Regions from separate parts of the Salinactinospora qingdaonensis genome, predicted to be linked through region 2. Evidence: riboswitches for the same ligand, from Rfam matches in the RefSeq annotation. Region 2 holds a riboswitch; the other holds the start of a gene.
What was found. A riboswitch is a leader RNA that binds a small molecule or an ion and turns the genes downstream of it on or off. The one in region 2 is predicted to bind glycine.
Positions count from the first base shown of each region.

Region 1: linked by a shared signal. The riboswitch ahead of gcvT (glycine cleavage system aminomethyltransferase GcvT) and the one ahead of gcvP (aminomethyl-transferring glycine dehydrogenase) in region 2 are both predicted to bind glycine.

Region 1 is NZ_BAABDD010000039.1:11,036-19,892, reverse strand. Features, by position in the region: gene ABD848_RS22800 (3-deoxy-7-phosphoheptulonate synthase) at 154-1,215, shown strand; glycine riboswitch at 1,653-1,752, shown strand; gene gcvT (glycine cleavage system aminomethyltransferase GcvT) at 1,865-2,980, shown strand; gene gcvH (glycine cleavage system protein GcvH) at 3,104-3,484, shown strand; gene ABD848_RS22785 (serine hydroxymethyltransferase) at 3,489-4,763, shown strand; gene ABD848_RS22780 ((2Fe-2S)-binding protein) at 4,830-5,711, opposite strand; gene ABD848_RS22775 (haloacid dehalogenase-like hydrolase) at 5,866-6,558, shown strand; gene ABD848_RS22770 (alkaline shock response membrane anchor protein AmaP) at 6,748-7,398, opposite strand; gene ABD848_RS22765 (DUF6286 domain-containing protein) at 7,687-8,292, opposite strand; gene ABD848_RS22760 (Asp23/Gls24 family envelope stress response protein) at 8,354-8,758, opposite strand; gene ABD848_RS22755 (hypothetical protein) at 8,773-8,857, opposite strand, start outside.
Region 2 is NZ_BAABDD010000007.1:169,241-178,097, reverse strand. Features, by position in the region: gene ABD848_RS09950 (Uma2 family endonuclease) at 244-882, opposite strand; gene gcvP (aminomethyl-transferring glycine dehydrogenase) at 1,015-3,903, opposite strand; glycine riboswitch at 4,014-4,101, opposite strand; gene ABD848_RS09940 (MerR family transcriptional regulator) at 4,440-5,045, opposite strand; gene ABD848_RS09935 (bifunctional nuclease family protein) at 5,815-6,285, opposite strand; gene ABD848_RS09930 (FHA domain-containing protein) at 6,560-7,105, opposite strand; gene ABD848_RS09925 (mannose-1-phosphate guanyltransferase) at 7,513-8,857, opposite strand, start outside.

The DNA of each region.
Region 1 (8,857 bases), on a different contig from region 2:
CACGAGCACCGACGACAAGGACTAACCCGCGCGTTGCGTGGAGACGGCCGATGGGGATGAGCGCCGGCCACACCGCCCCAGGGGGCCGGCCTCGGCAACCAACCAGCGCGTTAGGGTGCAGATGGGTTTACCGGGGATAGGGAAAAGGAAGACATGCCGACCACCAACGACACTCGTGTCGTCAGCTACAGCCCACTCATCGCTCCCGAGGACCTCCTCGCGGAGCTGCCGATGGGGCCGGAACGCACCGCACTTGTAGAAGAGGCGCGCACCGAGGTCAAGCGCGTGCTCGACGCCGACGACGACCGCCTCGTCGTCATCGTGGGCCCCTGTTCGGTGCACGACCCCGTCTCAGCGCTGGATTACGCCCGCCGACTCAAGGCGTACATGCCCGCCGTCGACGACGCTTTGTGCGTGGTCATGCGGGTCTACTTTGAAAAGCCCCGCACCACGCTGGGCTGGAAGGGCCTGATCAACGATCCCGGCCTCAACGACAGCTTCGACGTGCACCGCGGGCTACGCACAGCACGCAAACTCCTCCTCGACATCGGCTCGCTCGGTGTCCCCTGCGGCACGGAGTTCCTCGACCCCATCACCCCCCAGTACATCGCCGACGCCGTCAGTTGGGGCGCAATCGGTGCCCGTACGACCGAGAGCCAAGTTCACCGCCAACTCAGCAGTGGGCTGAGCATGCCGGTGGGATTCAAGAACGGCACCGACGGAGATGTGCAGGTCGCAGTCGACGCCTGCTCGGCCGCGGGAGCCTCCCACACGTTCTTCGGGGTGGACCCCAACGGCTACGGCGCGGTCGTCAACACCTCCGGTAACCCCGACTGCCATGTCATTTTGCGCGGGGGACGGTCGGGCCCCAACTTCGACGTCGACAGCGTCAACACCGCGCTGGAGGTGATCGGCAACGCCGGCCTGCCGCGCCGGCTGATGATCGACGCCAGCCACGCCAACAGCGGCAAGGATCACCGGCGCCAGCCCGGTGTGGCCGAAACCATCGGCGCCCAAATCGCCGCCGGCCAAAACGACATCGTCGGGGTGATGCTGGAAAGCTTCCTGGTCGAGGGCAACCAGAAGTTGGCCGACCCCACCGACTTGACCTATGGCCAAAGCATCACCGACAAGTGTATGAGCTGGGAGGTCACCGAAAGTGTCCTCGCCGACTTGGCCGAGTCGGTACGCACGCGCCGCAAGCTCGCCGACTGAGCGCGCCCAGCGCCGGTCACGTTGCCTCGGCGCGTCGCTGCCGGTCCTAGCTGGCGGCGGTGAGCGCCGAGCGCGGCGTGGCTGCCCCCTGTTCTTGACCAGTTGTTGGCTGCCGGCAGTACCGCGGCCCAGCACTCCCCAAAGGCGTGACACTGATCACGCCCCACGCGAGGAGGGGGCGACAACGGGGCTCACGCCCCGGCACTGTCACCCCTGAGCCGACCCCCAAGACAGGGACGTTTTCCCACGTCACGGCAGGTTAATAGGGCGGATACCCCCGTCTCGCACCAGGGCGCCTCTGGGGCGGGCGGGGGCGCACTGCTAGTCTGAAGCGCGTCACCGACCCCGCACGGGAGAGTGTCCGGGCAGCCAGTCCGGGCCGCCGAAGGAGCAATTCCCTCCCCAGAGAACCTCTCAGGCGTAGCGGACCGCGCGGGTGAGACCACTCTGGAAAGCAGGGGCTACCGCTCCTCGCCGAAGGTGCAAGCCTCCCCGCGGGGTGGCGAAGCTCTCAGGCACCATGACAGAGGGGGAGGATGACAGTGTCGGCGTTGGTTGGGCCGGCCGAGGCGACCGAAACTGTCGAGTTTTCGGTTGGTTCGCCGGGGCAGCCCTCGTAATCTCGACGTCCATCCTCTCGGGAGTGCCTATGACGGAGTCCGCCACCAGCGCCCGCCCGACCCCGCTGCATGGGGTCCACGAACGCTTGGGCGCTACCCTTGTCGATTTCGCCGGCTGGTCCATGCCGCTGCGCTACAGCAGCGAAACCGCCGAACACCGGGCCGTGCGCGAAAAAGCCGGCTTGTTCGACCTCTCACACATGGGTGAGATTCACGTTACCGGCCCGCAGGCGGCGCAGTTCCTCGACTATGCGCTCGTGGGACACCTCTCGGCCGTTACGGTGGGGCGCGCTCGCTACACCATGCTCACCAACAGCGAAGGCGGCGTCCTCGACGACATCATCGTCTACCGGCTGGCCGACGATGAATACCTGGTGGTGGCAAACGCCGCCAACCGCGAGACCGTCGCCGCGGCCCTGACCGAACGCGCTGCCGGCTTTGACACCAAGGTCAACGACCTCTCGGACGAATACGCGCTGATCGCCCTGCAAGGGCCGGAGGCGGCGCAGCTTCTCGCACCGCTGACCGACGCGGATCTGACGACGATCAAATACTACGCCGGCTACCGGCAGACGGTGGCCGGCTACCCGGTGCTGCTGGCCCGTACCGGCTACACCGGCGAGGACGGTTTCGAGATCTTCATCCGCCCAGGCGAGAACGCACCGGCCGTCTGGGATGCGCTCGTCGAAGCCGGCCAGTCCCACGGAGTGCTTCCCGCCGGCCTGTCGGCGCGGGACACGCTGCGCCTGGAAGCGGGTATGCCGCTGTACGGCAACGAGTTGAGCACTGAGGTGACCCCGTTCGAGGCCGGACTGGGCCGGGTCGTCAAACTCGGCAAACCCGGAGACTTCGTAGGTCGGTCGGCGCTGGCCAAACGCGCTGAGCAGGGGCCCCGTCAGACATTGGTGGGTCTAGTCGGGCATGGTCGGCGCGTTCCCCGGCAGGGGTATGCGGTCATGCGCGACGATCAGCGGGTCGGTGTCGTCACCAGTGGGGCCCCCTCGCCGACCCTTAGCCGCCCCATCGCGGTGGCCTACATCGACAGTGACGTCGACACGAGCACGGGGGCCTTCGCCGTGGACGTGCGAGGCCGGCCGGAAGCCGTTGATGTAGTGTCGCTTCCCTTCTATAAGCGAGAGCGCTGACCTGAAGGGGCATGGTACGGATCAAGACCTCGCGGTCACGCCCCACAGGCGGCACCGACGGTCTGGGTCCCGCGCGCCCGCGCGGGGCCGTGCTGGATAATAAAGACCTCCTGGAGAGTTGAAGTGAGCGTTCCCGCGGAGCTGGGTTACACGAACGAGCACGAGTGGGTGTCCGTCAACGAGGGCGTCGCCACCATCGGTATCACGGCCTACGCGGCCGAATCCCTGGGTGACATCGTCTACCTTGAGGCGCCTGAAGTCGGTGCCACCGTCACCGCGGGCGAGCCCTGCGGTGAGGTCGAATCCACCAAGTCGGTCAGCGATATCTACTCGCCCGTGAACGGAGAGGTCGTCGAGGTCAACCGGGTCGCCGACGATGACCCGGAGATCATCGGCAGTGACCCCTACGGCCAGGGATGGCTGTTCAAGGTTGAGCTCACAGATGACCCGACCGGTCTACTTACCCCGGAACAGTACACACAACTGACTGAAGGCGAAGGTTGATCCTATGACCGCCGAGAGTAAGCCCCTGAATCAGTCGCTGCACGAACTGGATCCGGAGGTTGCAGCCGCTGTCGAGGCAGAACTGGGGCGCCAGCGCGACACGCTGGAGATGATCGCGTCCGAGAACTTCGCGCCGCAGGCCGTCCTTGAAGCCCAAGGCACGGTGCTGACCAACAAGTACGCCGAAGGCTACCCCGGCAAGCGCTACTACGGCGGTTGCGAGCACGTCGACGTCATCGAGCAACTGGCCATCGACCGCGCCAAATCACTGTTCGGGGCCGAGCACGCCAACGTCCAGCCGCACTCGGGTGCCCAAGCCAACACCGCGGTCTACTTCTCGCTTCTCAAGCCGGGTGACACGATCCTGGGCCTGGACCTGGCCCACGGCGGGCACCTCACCCACGGCATGAAGCTCAACTACTCCGGGAAGATCCTCAACCCGGTGGCCTACCACGTCCGCGAGTCCGACGGCACGCTGGACTACAACGAGATCGAGGCGTTGGCCAAAGAGCACCAGCCCAAGATGATCATCGCGGGCTGGTCAGCCTACCCCCGCACCCTGGACTTCGAGCGGTTCCGTGCCATCGCCGACCAGGTCGGGGCATTGTTGATGGTCGACATGGCCCACTTCGCCGGTCTCGTGGCCACCGGCCTGCACCCCAACCCGGTGCCTTACGCCGACGTGGTCACCACCACCACGCACAAGACGTTGGGTGGCCCCCGCGGCGGGCTGATCCTGGCGAAGGAAGAGTACGGCAAGAAGATCAACTCGGCGGTGTTTCCCGGCATGCAGGGCGGACCGCTGGAGCACGTCATCGCCGGCAAGGCGGTGGCGTTGAAGATGGCGGCCGGCGAGGAGTTCGCCGACCGGCAGCGCCGGACCGTGGCGGGGGCGCGGCTTGTGGCCGAACGGCTCACCCGCTCCGACGCTGTCGAGGTGGGGGTGAACGTCCTCAGCGGGGGTACCGACGTACACCTGGTCCTCGTCGACCTGCGCGAGTCCGAACTCGACGGGCAACAGGCCGAAGATCGCCTGCACGATATCGGTATCACGGTCAACCGCAACGCGGTGCCCAACGACCCCCGTCCACCGATGGTCACCTCGGGGTTGCGCGTGGGCACGCCGGCCCTGGCCACGCGCGGCTTCGACGAGGATGACTTCGCCGAGGTCGCCGACATCATCGCCAATGCGCTCAAGCCCGACTTCGACGCCGCGGCGCTCAGCGACCGGGTCCAAGCGCTCGTGGCGAAGCACCCGCTCTACCCCGGGCTGCGCTGAGCTGGACGATCCACCCTTTCGAGGGGCGCGGGCCCTGGCAGGGGCCATGGCCCGCGCCCGCCGCCTTCAGCTACGCGCAGACAACTCGAAGTGGCCGCGCAGCAGCCGTTCCCGATCCTCGTCGCTGGACAGCGGACAAGAGGCGCACATGGTCTCGGCGTACTTGTAGTAGAAGCAGCAACCGCCCCGCACCAGGAAGAGGCGTTCGGGGCGCTCGGGGGGACGTCTCGCAAGGGTGAGGGGGAAAGCGCGCTGCCGTGGGGTCACCCGGTGCTTGCCGCAGTTGATGTAGCCCACCATGCGCGTGGCCCGGTCCCACGCCGCCCACTGGTCCCGGCCAACCTCGTCGGAAGCCAGCAGCAGCGCCCAGTACAGTGAGTCGGCGGCCATACTCCACTGCGGTCGGGTCCCGAATCGCGTGTAGTCGCGCACCGCCGCCAGGATCGGGGTGAGCGTGGTCACCGCCGACCGGATGAACCAGTGATCCAGCGCGGCCTCGTCGTCGACGACGACCGTCCCGGAGAACTGGGCCATGGGGTCGCTGTGCAGCACCGCAGTGGCCGCTGGACGCAGCGCGAGCTCATCGATCCCGCCGGAAGGGCTGAACCTCAGCCACACCCGCGGCGCCGAGAGCCCGGGAGCCCGCCCCGTCAGGTAGGCGGTGGCAGCGGCGAACCCGAAGACGTACCGGCCGAGGTTGGCCGCGAGCACGGCCGCCGCCGACACTTGGTGTCCCTGGCAGGCGGCCGAACGCAGTAGTTCGATCAGTTCCGGTACGCGCTGGGGGGCGCGGTCGGCCCGCACCCACTCCTGGCCGTGCGGCTCGGGGGCGTCGGTGGCGAGCAGCCGGACTTTGACGTGGAGTTCGCGCTCGTTGACCCAGCGCACCACGCCGGCCAGCGGATGGCCGGTGAAGGAGGAGGCTCTACCGGTTGCACGATGCGACATACAGGAAAGCCTATCCTCATAGCCATGCGCCTCATGGTGGCCTCCCCCGCGGCGAGCTCCGGCCCACGGCCGGTGAATTTCCTATCAATACAATTGGGAACCCGCTGGGGGTGGGATAGCGTGACAGGCACACCGGTATTCGAAAGGGGTATACGTGGGTAAGCGGCTGGTGCTGTGGGATATCGACAAAACCCTGCTGGACGTCGACGACATCGGTTTCGAGATTTTCTCCGCGGCGTTCGCCCGATTCACCGGGCTCACCGACCACATCGACACACGAGGCCCCGGCCGCACCGAATGGCGTTGGTTCAACGAGACCCTCGACGCCAACGGGCTCACCGCCACCCCCGGCGACTTCTCCCGCTTCCTAGAGCTACAGCACGCGGAGTTCTCCGCACGCGCCAGCGAACTGACCATGCGTGGCCGGATCTTGCCCGGCGCCAAAGAAGTCCTCCACCGCTGCGCCAACGAAGCCGACATCGTATCTTCCCTGCTCACCGGTAACACTCGTGCCAACGCCGAACTCAAACTCACCACTTTCGACCTGCACGAACTAGTGAGCTTCCCCTTCGGCGGCTACGGCGACGACCACCCCGAACGCTGCGAACTGGTCCACATCGCCCGCCGCCGGGTCTACGAGAGCACCGGCGTGGAATTCACCCCCGACACCACGGTTCTCATCGGCGACTCCCCCAACGACATCCGCGCCGCCCACGACGGAGGTGCACGGGTCGTGGCGGTCGCCACCGGCGTCACCGATGCCGCCACGCTCCAAGCCGCCGGCGCGACCGTCGTTGTGCCCGACCTCTCCGACACCGACGCCGTCATGAGCGCTGTTCTCGGCTGAACGGATCACCGGCGGCCCCGCCCGCCCTAAGCGGCGCGCATGGTCCGCGCCTCGAAGCAGGGGCGGCAGTCGGCGTGGCTGCCCCACGCCCGAGCCGAGCCGGGTGCGGTGCCATGGAAGCCTCCGGTTTTGGCGCTGCCCCTCCCGCGTCGTCTAAAGCTCGCGGCCCTTCCAGGACAGGCGGCCCCCTTAGGCGAGCTGACGCTGCGGGTTCTTGGGTGGGGCCGCCATCGACATGCGGATGACGGCCGGCAACCGGTCGAGTTCCAGGGCGCAACGCAGGTTCTCCAACGGTTGAGAGCGCACCTCGCGCCATATGGCCGAAGCGTCAGCGTCGGCGTCGAGGACGAGGTCAAGGCGGACTTGCGGCTGCGACCTGGACTCAGTCATGCGCGCTCGCGCCCGGCGCACCCCCGGGTAATCCGCCACCTCGTCCTCAAACGCGTCACAGGCCGTACTCGACCGCATCTCGGTGATGCCGGCAGCCGGCTCCGGCTCCACCCGCAGCCGTCGTACCGTGTCGTCGCGCCCCTGGCGCACCATCCACCACAGCGCCAGCAGTGCCACCACAACCGCGAGAACGACCGCCGCGTAGGGGACCCACGCCTGCCCAAGCGTATCGGTCACTGCCCCACCCAGCAGAGGCGCGCTCGCGCGTGCCCGACCGAGCAGTCCCAACCCCACCGCCAGGGCGGCCAGCCCACTGGCCACGAGTACGAGACCGACGAGAGCCAGACCCCACCGGTTGCCGCGCGCGGGCCCGCGCGCGCTGTCGCTCACCTGGGCTTCGCCAGGCTGCCCCGGCCGTGCGGGCCGGGGAGAAATAGCGTGCGTAGGCATATCGCTACCTAATGTAGAACGATGGATGTATCGGCGACGCCTGTCGCTGGACATGTCCTGCCCGGCATTGCCGCCACGACCACAGGAGGCCAGGCCGGCGGAGAGCGACGCGCCGTGCACGCGGATGCTCGGGCCGGAGCCCAAGCATCCGGCGACGATACCGGTTGAGCCGAGGCGAACCGGACCGAAATCTTCCTCTCCACAGGTGCCGGCCGGGCCGGAACCCCTCCATCGCGCTCCGGAGGGATCTCCCCGCGCGAGAGGGGACGGAGGTCACACTCATCAGCCTCACGCCTTCGCGTAGCGCACCCGGGTACGCACCTTGAGCTCGCGCAGAGGGGCGAGATCGGCGAGCCTGCGCTCCACAGCCTGTCGCAGCAGGTCGGGAAGCTCCTCGTCGCCGCGTAGTTCGGTGTAGGCCCATACCCCGACCCGGCGCCGTCCCAGGCGCACCTGGACCGAACGCACCCCGTCGACCTCGCGGGCGGCCACGCTCAACGCCCGCCGCAACGCGGGCCTGGACAACCCCACGACCAACGCGGGATCGTCGGTGCGCAGCGGCAGCCAGCGCCCGCGCCCCGGCACCAGCGCCAACGAGATCAACACCAGCCCGATCAGGGCCAGAACCAGTGAGGCGAGTTGTACGGCGGGATCGCTCCAGCGGGCCTCACCGGCGTACTCGGCCGCCTGCTGAAACGGGAGCCCCGTGAAGGGGCGCCCGATGAGAGCCGAGATCACCTCGGCGGCGGCTAGTCCCGCCACACCCGCGACCACAAGGCCGACGAGGAGCGCCGGCCAGGAACGGCGGGGACGGAAGGTGTGGACCGCCACCCGATTCGCGCGCTTGGCGGTAACGGGGTCAGGACGGCCCAGCGCGTCTTCCACCGTGGTCATTGTGTGTCATCACCCCTCTCAACGTGTGCGATCACAGCAACAGGCGGCCCTAGCCCCACCGCTACCGCAGATGACGCTCGCGCCCACGGTCGCCTTCTCGAACGAGCTCGGTGACCTCGATATCGGTGTGGCGTACCCGCAGTCCGGTCAACCTCTCGACTGTGTCCTGAACGTGTCGACGGACCTCGCGCGTGGCCTGGCGCACCGGCACGGGGTAGCCCACAGCAATGCTCAGGCTCAACATCACCGAGGCTCCGCTGCGGTGCGCCTGGGCTCTACTGCCCTTGGCGGCGGCGAACAAGGGTAGGGCACCCCCAGCGCCCGTCCTGGTCGTTTCGGTCTCGTCGGCGGCTCTGGTCGCGATCTTGGCCACGACACGCTCGGGAATGGCGGTGCGCCCTCGCTGCTCCATCGGAGGCCGCTGAGCGGGAATCATCTCGGTTACCGACGCGGTCGTTGTGTTCATGGCTCACCCCGTGTTCATTGGCGCCGGGTGAACAGCTCGGCGAGGTCGATCTCTCCCTCGAAAGCGCGCCCGGCCAAAAACCCCGCCAAGCCCAGCAGC
Region 2 (8,857 bases):
TCGCGCCTGTGCCGCCGGCCCCGCACGGGTGCCTTCCTTCGGAGGTTAGCCGGTGCGTTGTGCTGTGAGGGTGCGGCACCCCCTGGGGACGCGAAGCGTTAACCACACCCATCACCTTTACGATGTAGATTATTAAAGGGGTACACGGCGCCGGGCCGCCAACGGATCGAGAGCGCGACGAAACGGCTCGGCTCCGGGACGGAACCGGCCCAGAGCCGAGCCGCTGTACAGACCCGGCGCCGCCTAGTAGGCGTGGAAACCCTTGGTCTCCAGCCCGAACTCGAACGGCTCGGGGATGGAAATCTCAGCACCGAAGCGCAGACTCACCGAGTCCTGGTAGTCGTCACCCTTGGGGCCAGCGAAAACCGTTGTACGCTGCTGCAATGGATCGACCAGCAGATAGACGGCGATCCCCGCGGTTGCGTAGACCCGGCGCTTGTCCTCTCGGTCGCGTTGAGCGCTCCCCCGCGAGACCACTTCGGCTGCCAGCAACACGTCGTCTGGGAGGACCCAACTTTCCTCGGTTTCCAGAGCCCCTTCCGCTGCCAGGAAAAAATCCGGGATCACGCTTCTCCCGGAGTCCGGCATCCGGATCTCCAGTTGGGTCTCGTAGTCGATCCCCTCTGGCATATGGGGGGTGAACTGGCGCTGCAACTCGCGAACATTACGTCCGTGCAGCCCGATAGGGGTAGGCGACAAGATGATGGTCTCTCCGTCCAGGCTCTCGGCCCGCCAGCGCTTGCTCTCAGGAAGGCTGTCCAACATCGCGAACAGCTCCTTCGACTGCTCGGCGACGTCTTCGCGCGAGTGCTTGGAAGCGTCACCATCCCGCACTGGCTCAGGGGCGAGCATCGTCATCTGCGGCTCCTCACGTTCAGACACTGACCATCACCCCTTGTCATGAGCCGACGACAACTGGCCTGATTCCCTCATTCGACCCTACCGACCGGCAGCGACGCCGGCCTCCCGCACCGGAGGCGGCGTCGCCGATCGACCACGTCAACCACCAGCGCCCTACTCGCCGAAGGCCTCCGGCGGCGGGCAGGCGCACACCAGGTGGCGGTCGCCGTACGCCTGGTCGATGCGCCCCACCGGCGACCAGTACTTGGTCAGCAGCAGACTGGACACCGGGTAACCGGCCTCGCTACGACTGTAGGAGTGCTTCCAGTCGTCGGCGGTCAGCGCCTCAGCCGTGTGGGGGGCATTGCGCAGCGGGTTGTCCTCGCGGTCGTAGGTGCCGTCGGCGACCCGGTCGATCTCGCCGCGGATAGCGATCATCGCCTCGATGAAACGGTCGATCTCGGCCAGGTCCTCACTCTCGGTGGGCTCGACCATGAGCGTGCCGGGCACCGGGAAGGACATGGTCGGCGCGTGCAGCCCGTAGTCGATGAGCCGCTTGGCGATGTCCTCGTTGCTGATACCAGTGCGCTTGGCCAGCTCGCGGATGTCGAGGATGCACTCGTGGGCCACCAGGCCGTGGGAGCCGGTGTAGAGCACCGGATAGTAGGGCGCCAGCCGGGTGGCGATGTAGTTGGCGTTAAGCACAGCCAACTCGGTGGCGTCGCGCAGCCCCTGCTCCCCCATCATGCGGATGTAGGCCCACGAGATCGGCAGGATGCCGGCGGAGCCGAAGGGCGCCGCCGCGACCGGCCCGACCCCGGTGTGGGGGCCGGCCTCGGGCTGGCTGGGGTGGTTGGGCAAAAAGCCCGCCAGGTGGGCGCGCGCCGCGACCGGCCCCACGCCGGGTCCCCCGCCACCGTGCGGGATGCAAAACGTCTTGTGCAGGTTGAGGTGGCTGACGTCGGCGCCGAACTCGCCGAGCTTGGCCCAGCCCAGCAGGGCGTTGAGGTTGGCCCCGTCGACGTAGACCTGACCTCCGGCGTCGTGGACCATCTGGCACACCTCGGTGATGGTGTCCTCGTAGACGCCGTTAGTGGAGGGGTAGGTGACCATGAGCGCGGCGAGGGTGTCGCGGTGCTGCTCGATCTTGGCGCGCAGGTCGTCGAGGTCGATGTCGCCGCCCTCGCCGGTGGCGACAACGCGCACCCGCATGCCGGCCATGACCGCGCTGGCGGCGTTGGTGCCGTGGGCCGAGCCAGGGATGAGGCACACGTCGCGCTGGTCGTCGCCGCGGTCGCGGTGGTAGCCGCGGATCGCCAGCAGCCCGGACAGCTCGCCCTGCGAGCCGGCGTTGGGTTGCAGTGACACCGCATCGTAGCCGGTGAGTTCGGCCAGCCAGGTCTCCAGTTCGCGGATGAGCGCAACCGTCCCGTTGGCCTGGTCCAGCGGGGCGAAGGGGTGCAGGTCGGCGAACTCGGGCCAGGTGATGGGCTCCATTTCGGCGGTGGCGTTGAGCTTCATGGTGCACGAGCCCAGCGGGATCATCGTGCGGTCCAGCGCCAAGTCGACGTCGGCCAGCCGGCGCATGTAGCGCAGCAGCGAGGTCTCGCTGCGGTGGGAGGTGAACACGGGGTGAGTGAGGTAGTCGACCTGGCGGCGCAGCACCTCAGGCAGCGCCGAGCCAGCCGCCGGCTCTTCGGTGGGCTCGGCAGAGCCACCGAAAGCCCGCAGGACCAGGCCAATGTGCTCGCGGGTGGTCGTTTCGTCGCAGGAGATGCCGACGGTGTCGTCGTCGACCCGCAGCAGATTCACCCCCAACGAGCGGGCCGCCTCGACACAGGCGGCGGCGCGCCCGGGCACCCGCACGCGCACCGTGTCGAAAAAGGTGTCACTGACGGTGGACAGGCCCAGGGAGCGCAGCCCTTGAGCCAGCGCAGTGGCGTGGCCGTGGACACGCTCGGCGATGGCGCGCAGGCCGTAGGGCCCATGGTAGACCGCGTACATGCCGGCCATCACGGCCAGCAGCACCTGGGCGGTGCAGATGTTACTGGTGGCCTTCTCGCGGCGGATGTGCTGTTCCCGGGTTTGCAGGGCGAGCCGGTAGGCGGGACGGCCCGCGCTGTCGACCGACACTCCCACCAAACGGCCGGGAAGTTGGCGTTGCAGCCCCTCGCGCACGGCCATGTAGCCGGCATGGGGGCCACCGAAGCCCATGGGCACGCCGAAGCGCTGCGTGGAGCCCACCGCGATGTCGGCACCCAGGTCGCCGGGGCTGCGCAGCATCGTCAACCCCAGGATGTCGGCGGCGACGATGGCCAAAGCACCGTGCTGGTGCGCCTGCTCGATGGCGGGACTCGGGTCGCGCACGGCTCCGCTGGCGCCGGGGTACTGCATCAGCACGCCGAAGATGTCGCCCTCGGGGAGACCCTCGCTGAGGTCGGCGACGACGATGTCGATACCGAGCGGCTCGGCGCGGGTGCGCAGGACGGCCAGTGTTTGGGGGAAGACGTCGGCGTCGACGAGGAAGGTGGTGCTGTTGCTCTTGACGGAGCGGCGGGCCAGGGTCATAGCCTCTGCTGCGGCGGTGGCCTCATCCAGCAGCGAAGAGCCGGAGACGGCCAGGCCGGTCAGGTCGGAGACCATGGTCTGGAAGTTGAGGAGCGCCTCAAGGCGGCCTTGGGAGATCTCGGGCTGGTAGGGGGTGTAGGCGGTGTACCAGGCCGGGTTTTCCAAAATGTTGCGCAGGATGACCGGCGGGGTCACGGTGTTGTAGTAGCCCTGACCGATCATCGAGGTGAGAACGGTATTACGGCCAGCGAGCGCACGCAATTGCGCCAGCGTCTCCGTCTCGCTAGCAGCCTCAGGAAGGTGCAGCGATGCCGTGCCCTCGGGACGGATGCTCTCGGGAACGGCGGCAGCCATCAGCTCAGCCGTGGTGCCGTAGCCCACGGTCTTGAGCATCTCGGTGCGTTCGGCAGGGCCGGGGCCGATGTGACGGTCAGCGAAGTCGACCGCTGGAGTCGTCTCCGGCGGAGACGCCGGTGTCGTTGTCTGATCGGGCATGGAGACCTCCTGGTCGCTGAGCCGGTATCCCGGCTGCTTCTCCCTGGTCTCCCCCTCTGTCGCGCACGACGGCGGCGCCGCAGGCGGATGCCGCCCGCTACTCCAGAGTGCCTCTCCACACGGTCCTTTTGCCTGAGAGGTTACTGGGGAGGTTTGCCCCGTCGGCGCCCCGTGAGGGGTCTCTCCCGTGTGGATCAACGGCTCGCTATCGGTCCTTTTTGTTGGGAACACCAGACATACCCGAATTGACAGCCATCATCCAGGCATCTGACATGAAAGTGTCAGGCTCCTCGCATGTTCCCTGTGCTCTCTTCGCACGGTACTCGGTGCCGGGAAACCCGCGCGCATGCGGGCTGCCCTGGAAGAGCTGAGCTGGGCTAGAGCCGCCACAGTGGCGCGGGAAGCAGGTTTTGCGCCACGCCCGACACGGGGGTGAGACAAGGAACACGACCGGCGGTGTGGGGCAGTGGGCGCGCCCGATGGGGTGAGCACGGCCGGGCCGGTCGCTGCGGGGCATCGCAGCGGCGAGAAGCTCCTTACCCCGTCTTGCGCTCGCGGCGACGCCGCGCTAGCTCGTCGGCCGGATGAGGCTCACTCGACAGTGACGATTGCGGAACATCCTCACTGGGGACATCGGCGAGTGAACCTTCAAGCTCGCGCCAGACGTGGCCCAAGGCGATGCCGAACACGCCCTGACCGCCTTGCATCAGGTCAACGACCTCCTCAGAGGACGTGCACTCGTAGACGCTGACTCCGTCGCTCATCAGGGTGATCTGGGCGAGATCAGCGGTTTGTCGCTGCCGTAGGTGGTCGACAGCCGTGCGGATCTGCTGGAGGGATATGCCGGTGTCGAGTAACCGTTTGACGACTTTGAGGATCAGGATGTCACCGAAACTGTAGAGGCGCTGCTCACCAGCGCCCTCACCGGCGGTGACACTGGGCTCTACCAATCCGGTCCGCGCCCAGTAGTCGAGCTGCCGGTAGGTGATCTCGGCCGCCGCACACGCCGTGGGGCTCCGATAACCGACATCCATAGGCAGCGCCACCACGTCCTCTTCACACAGCAGGCCCTGCTCTCCAGCTCGCCGTATCGCCCATCGCCTGTGGTCGGAGGCTTGCTGCTTGCCGCTGGTAACCGCCACGCCGAACCTCCGGCTTCTCGACCCGCGGCGGTGTGACTAGGGGAGATGAGGGCACCGCGGGTTTGTTCGACAAAGACGGTAAGACCGCGGGATGTACAGCGTCAACGACACCACGCGGCGCGTCGCGGAAGCTGTTCCCCTGCCATACGGCGTTGGCGTTACACATCTGGCACGTCGGCGGCCGACGCCCGCGCCGCGTCCGGCGCGCACGGGTGTCCTGGGCGGTACCGACTGCCGTCGGGACCCACCGGTCGGGCCCACGTCCTCGGCTCATGACGGCCATCCACGCTTGGGCGAAACCGCGCGTTGGATCGCGCTTGGAGCGCGTGCGGTTTCCATGGGTGTTTCCTACCACCGCAGCGGGCCGGTAATCGCGGACACACCACTCTTTTAGCTGGTCACGGCGGCACATCCATTGGGGGGTGGGACCGCGGGCGGGAGCAGCGTTTGCCCCGCCCGCGAGCGACCGCCGGTGCCGCGGGGGCGGAGCCCGGTTAGAGGCACGGCGAACAGCGCGCTCAGGTTCCCGGCCGCACAGCACAGCAGGGGCGGCCTGCCCCACCGGTTCGCGGCCCGGTGTAGCCCCGCCCGCCTGTTACAGCGCCGCGTAGTCGCGGGAAGGCACTGCGCACGTGGTGGCACCGTGGCAGGAGAAGTCGGCCATGGGCGACCGCCTAGGTAGCCCTGGGCTGGCGCACCGGCCGGAAACCCCCGGAAAGCGTGGCCATGGGCGGCACCGGATGCGCCACCCATGGCCACGGTCTCGGTCTCAGGTGGTACGCCCGAAATCCTCGGGCGAGATGTTGTTCAGGAACTCCCTGAACTTCTCGACCTCGTCTTCCTGCTCGTCGGGGATGGGCACCCCGGCCTCGTCGACGACGTCCTCACGCGCGTAGATCGGGGCCCCGGTGCGCAAGGCGAGAGCGATGGAATCGGACGGCCGGGCACTGACTTCAATGCCGTTGGAGAACACCAACTCGGCGTAGAAGATGCCATCGTTGATCGCGGTGATGTTGACAGTGCTCAGGGTTGCGTCGAGCGCGTCGAGGACATCTCGGAAAAGATCGTGTGTAAGCGGCCGGGCAGGGATCACCCCCTGCTGGGCCAAGGCGATGGCCGTGGCCTCGACAGCGCCGATCCAGATGGGGAGGTAGCGCTCCCCATCAGCCTCTTTGAGCAGGACAATCGGCTGATTCGAGGGCATCTCGACCCGGACGCCGATAACCTCCATATGCTTCACTGCGGCTCCGTCCCACGACTCGTCGTGCCGGAGGGGCACTCGCCATGCTGTGCTCTGCTCCCTCTCTCACGGTACACCGCCCAGGTGCGATGGTGTCGAAGGAGGAGTCGACTCCCGTTCCGCGAAAAAACGTTGAAATTGCCCAAAACTTTTCACAATCGGACATGGGAGGTCTGTCCCGTCTTGCGCCATCGGTGGCGGTCTTCCCTACAAAGCTCTCCGGCACGGCCGCGGCGCAAACCTGCGCATAAGGACACCACCCTGTGACCGCGTCTCAGCCACGCCGTGGATTGGTCAGCAGTACCAGACGGAACTTACCGATCTGCACTTCGTCACCGCCGTGGAGCTCGGCTTCGTCGATGCGTTCCCGGTTGACGTAGGTACCGTTGAGGCTACCGACGTCGCGAACCCCAAAGGAGGAATCGCGCCGGAAGAACTCCACGTGACGGCGCGAAACCGTGACGTCGTCAAGGAAGATGTCGCTGTTGGGGTGGCGCCCGGCCGTCGTCAGATCGCTATCGAGCAGGAACCTGCTTCCGGCGTTAGGTCCGCGTTTGACCACGAGCAGGGCGGTACCGGCGGGCAGCGCTTCCACCGCCGTGGGATCGGCGGCGACGTCCTCGCCGCCCTCCGTCTCCGATTCGAGCGCCTGAATTCCGGAGATGGAGATCGTTGACGTGGTCTCGCCGACGGAGTCGCGGCGTTCGCGGGACTGCGGAGCCGCCTGTTGGGCCCCGCGGATAGGGGAACCACAGTTGGAGCAGAAACGGGCATCATCCGCAACGGCGTGACCGCACTGCGTGCAGTAAACGCTCGACATGGGTCGGCTCGGCCTCCTACCGCACGGGGCGGTGCTTGATTCGGCTGGTGGTCTTCATGTACACGGCGATCGGGGGAACCGGTCACCGCCGGTGGGGCCAGGAGCGGGAAGCGGTCGCCCGCCGGCCGGCTCCCGTCGGTTCTGACAACGTCTCATCTCCCCATAATCGGCCCCATCCCCCAGCCTTCGCCACCCGGGAATCCTTGCGATCGCGAGGTGGTAGGCGTTGGGGGAACACTCGACTCTAAACCATATCGATGTGATAGCGACGTCCGCGCAATCACGCCCCGCCGCCGGTGCCCATCTGCACCGCTACCCCGATAGCACATACGCCTGTGGGGCGCCCGCGGGCGCCCCACAGGGTGTTACCAGGTTGTGCGGCGCGGTCGAGGTTTCGCCGGGGGAGGTCAGCCCTCCGCGCGCTCGACCACGGCGGCCCACTCCTCCAGCAACCGCTGCGCGGTGTCGGAGTCGGGACCTTCCGCCCAAAGATGGGTGACCGCCTCGGAGGTATCGGGCAGCACGAGGGCCCAACCGCCCGACGGCTCCATGACGCGCACGCCATCGGTGGTGTCGATATCGCGCCCCTCAGCGGCCTCCACAACCTCACGCATGACGCTGCCCTTGACCGCCCATGGGGTGGGCACCGAGCGACGCAGCAGATGCGCTTCAGGGATGCGGTTGTCGATCTGGCTCAACGACAGTTTCGTCCGTGCCACGAGCCCCAGCAGGCGCACGAACGCGGCGATAGCGTCGCTAGTGCGGGAGAACTCCGGCAAAACGAAGCCACCACGCCCGTCAGCGGCGAAGATGATGTCTTCGGCCATGGCCGCCTTAGTCAGCTCGTCAGTGGCTGTGGGCGTCCACTGCACCTCCACGCCGTGGAAGTTGGCCACCTGCTCGGCCACCCGCGTCGTGGTCACCGGCAGCGCCACCCGCCCGGTGCGGCGCTCGGCGGCGATGAGGTCGAGCACCACCAGCAGGGCCCGCTCGTTGTCGACGAGCTCTCCGTTTTCGTCCACGATGGACAGCCGCTCGGCCACCGGATCGAACCGCACCCCGAAGTCGGCGCGCGAGGACGACACCAACTCCCCCAGCCGTTGCAGGTCGCGCATCTGCTTGGCGAGGGTGTCGGTGGGGGAAGCCTCGTCGAGGCGGCCGTTGACCGTGAGGACATCAGCCCCGATCCGGCCCAACAGCGCGGGCAGGATCAGCGAACCGGTCCCTCCGGCACAGTCGACTACGACCTTGAGACCACTCTCGGCGACACTGGAGGTGTCGATGCGTTTAAGCAGATCGTGGGCGTAATTCTCGATACCGCGGGAGGGGAAGGACAGTTCGGCGATCTCGCCGGGGAAGGCGCGGCGGAACTCGGCGCGGGAGAAAACGCGCTCCAGCTTGCGCTGGGCCGCCGGCGAGAGGTCGGCTCCCCGCTCATCCAGGAAGACGATGTCGACCGACTGGGGATCTCCCGGCGATGTCCGCAGCGCGATCCCGCCGCCCACGCCGCTTTGTGAGGTGTGGAAGCGCGCCACCGGCAGGGGCACGGCCTCCAGGTCCTGCACATCGATGGCGCTGGCGGTGAGAGCGCTGATAACGGCCCGCTTGAGGGTGCGCGCCGCCCGGGAGGCGTCGCGCGAGGTGCCCACGACCGTGCCCTTCTTGAGGGTGGTGGCGTAGGCGCTGGCCAGCCGCACCGCCAGTTCCGGGGTGATCTCCACGTTGATCAGCCCCGACACGCCTCTGGGGCCG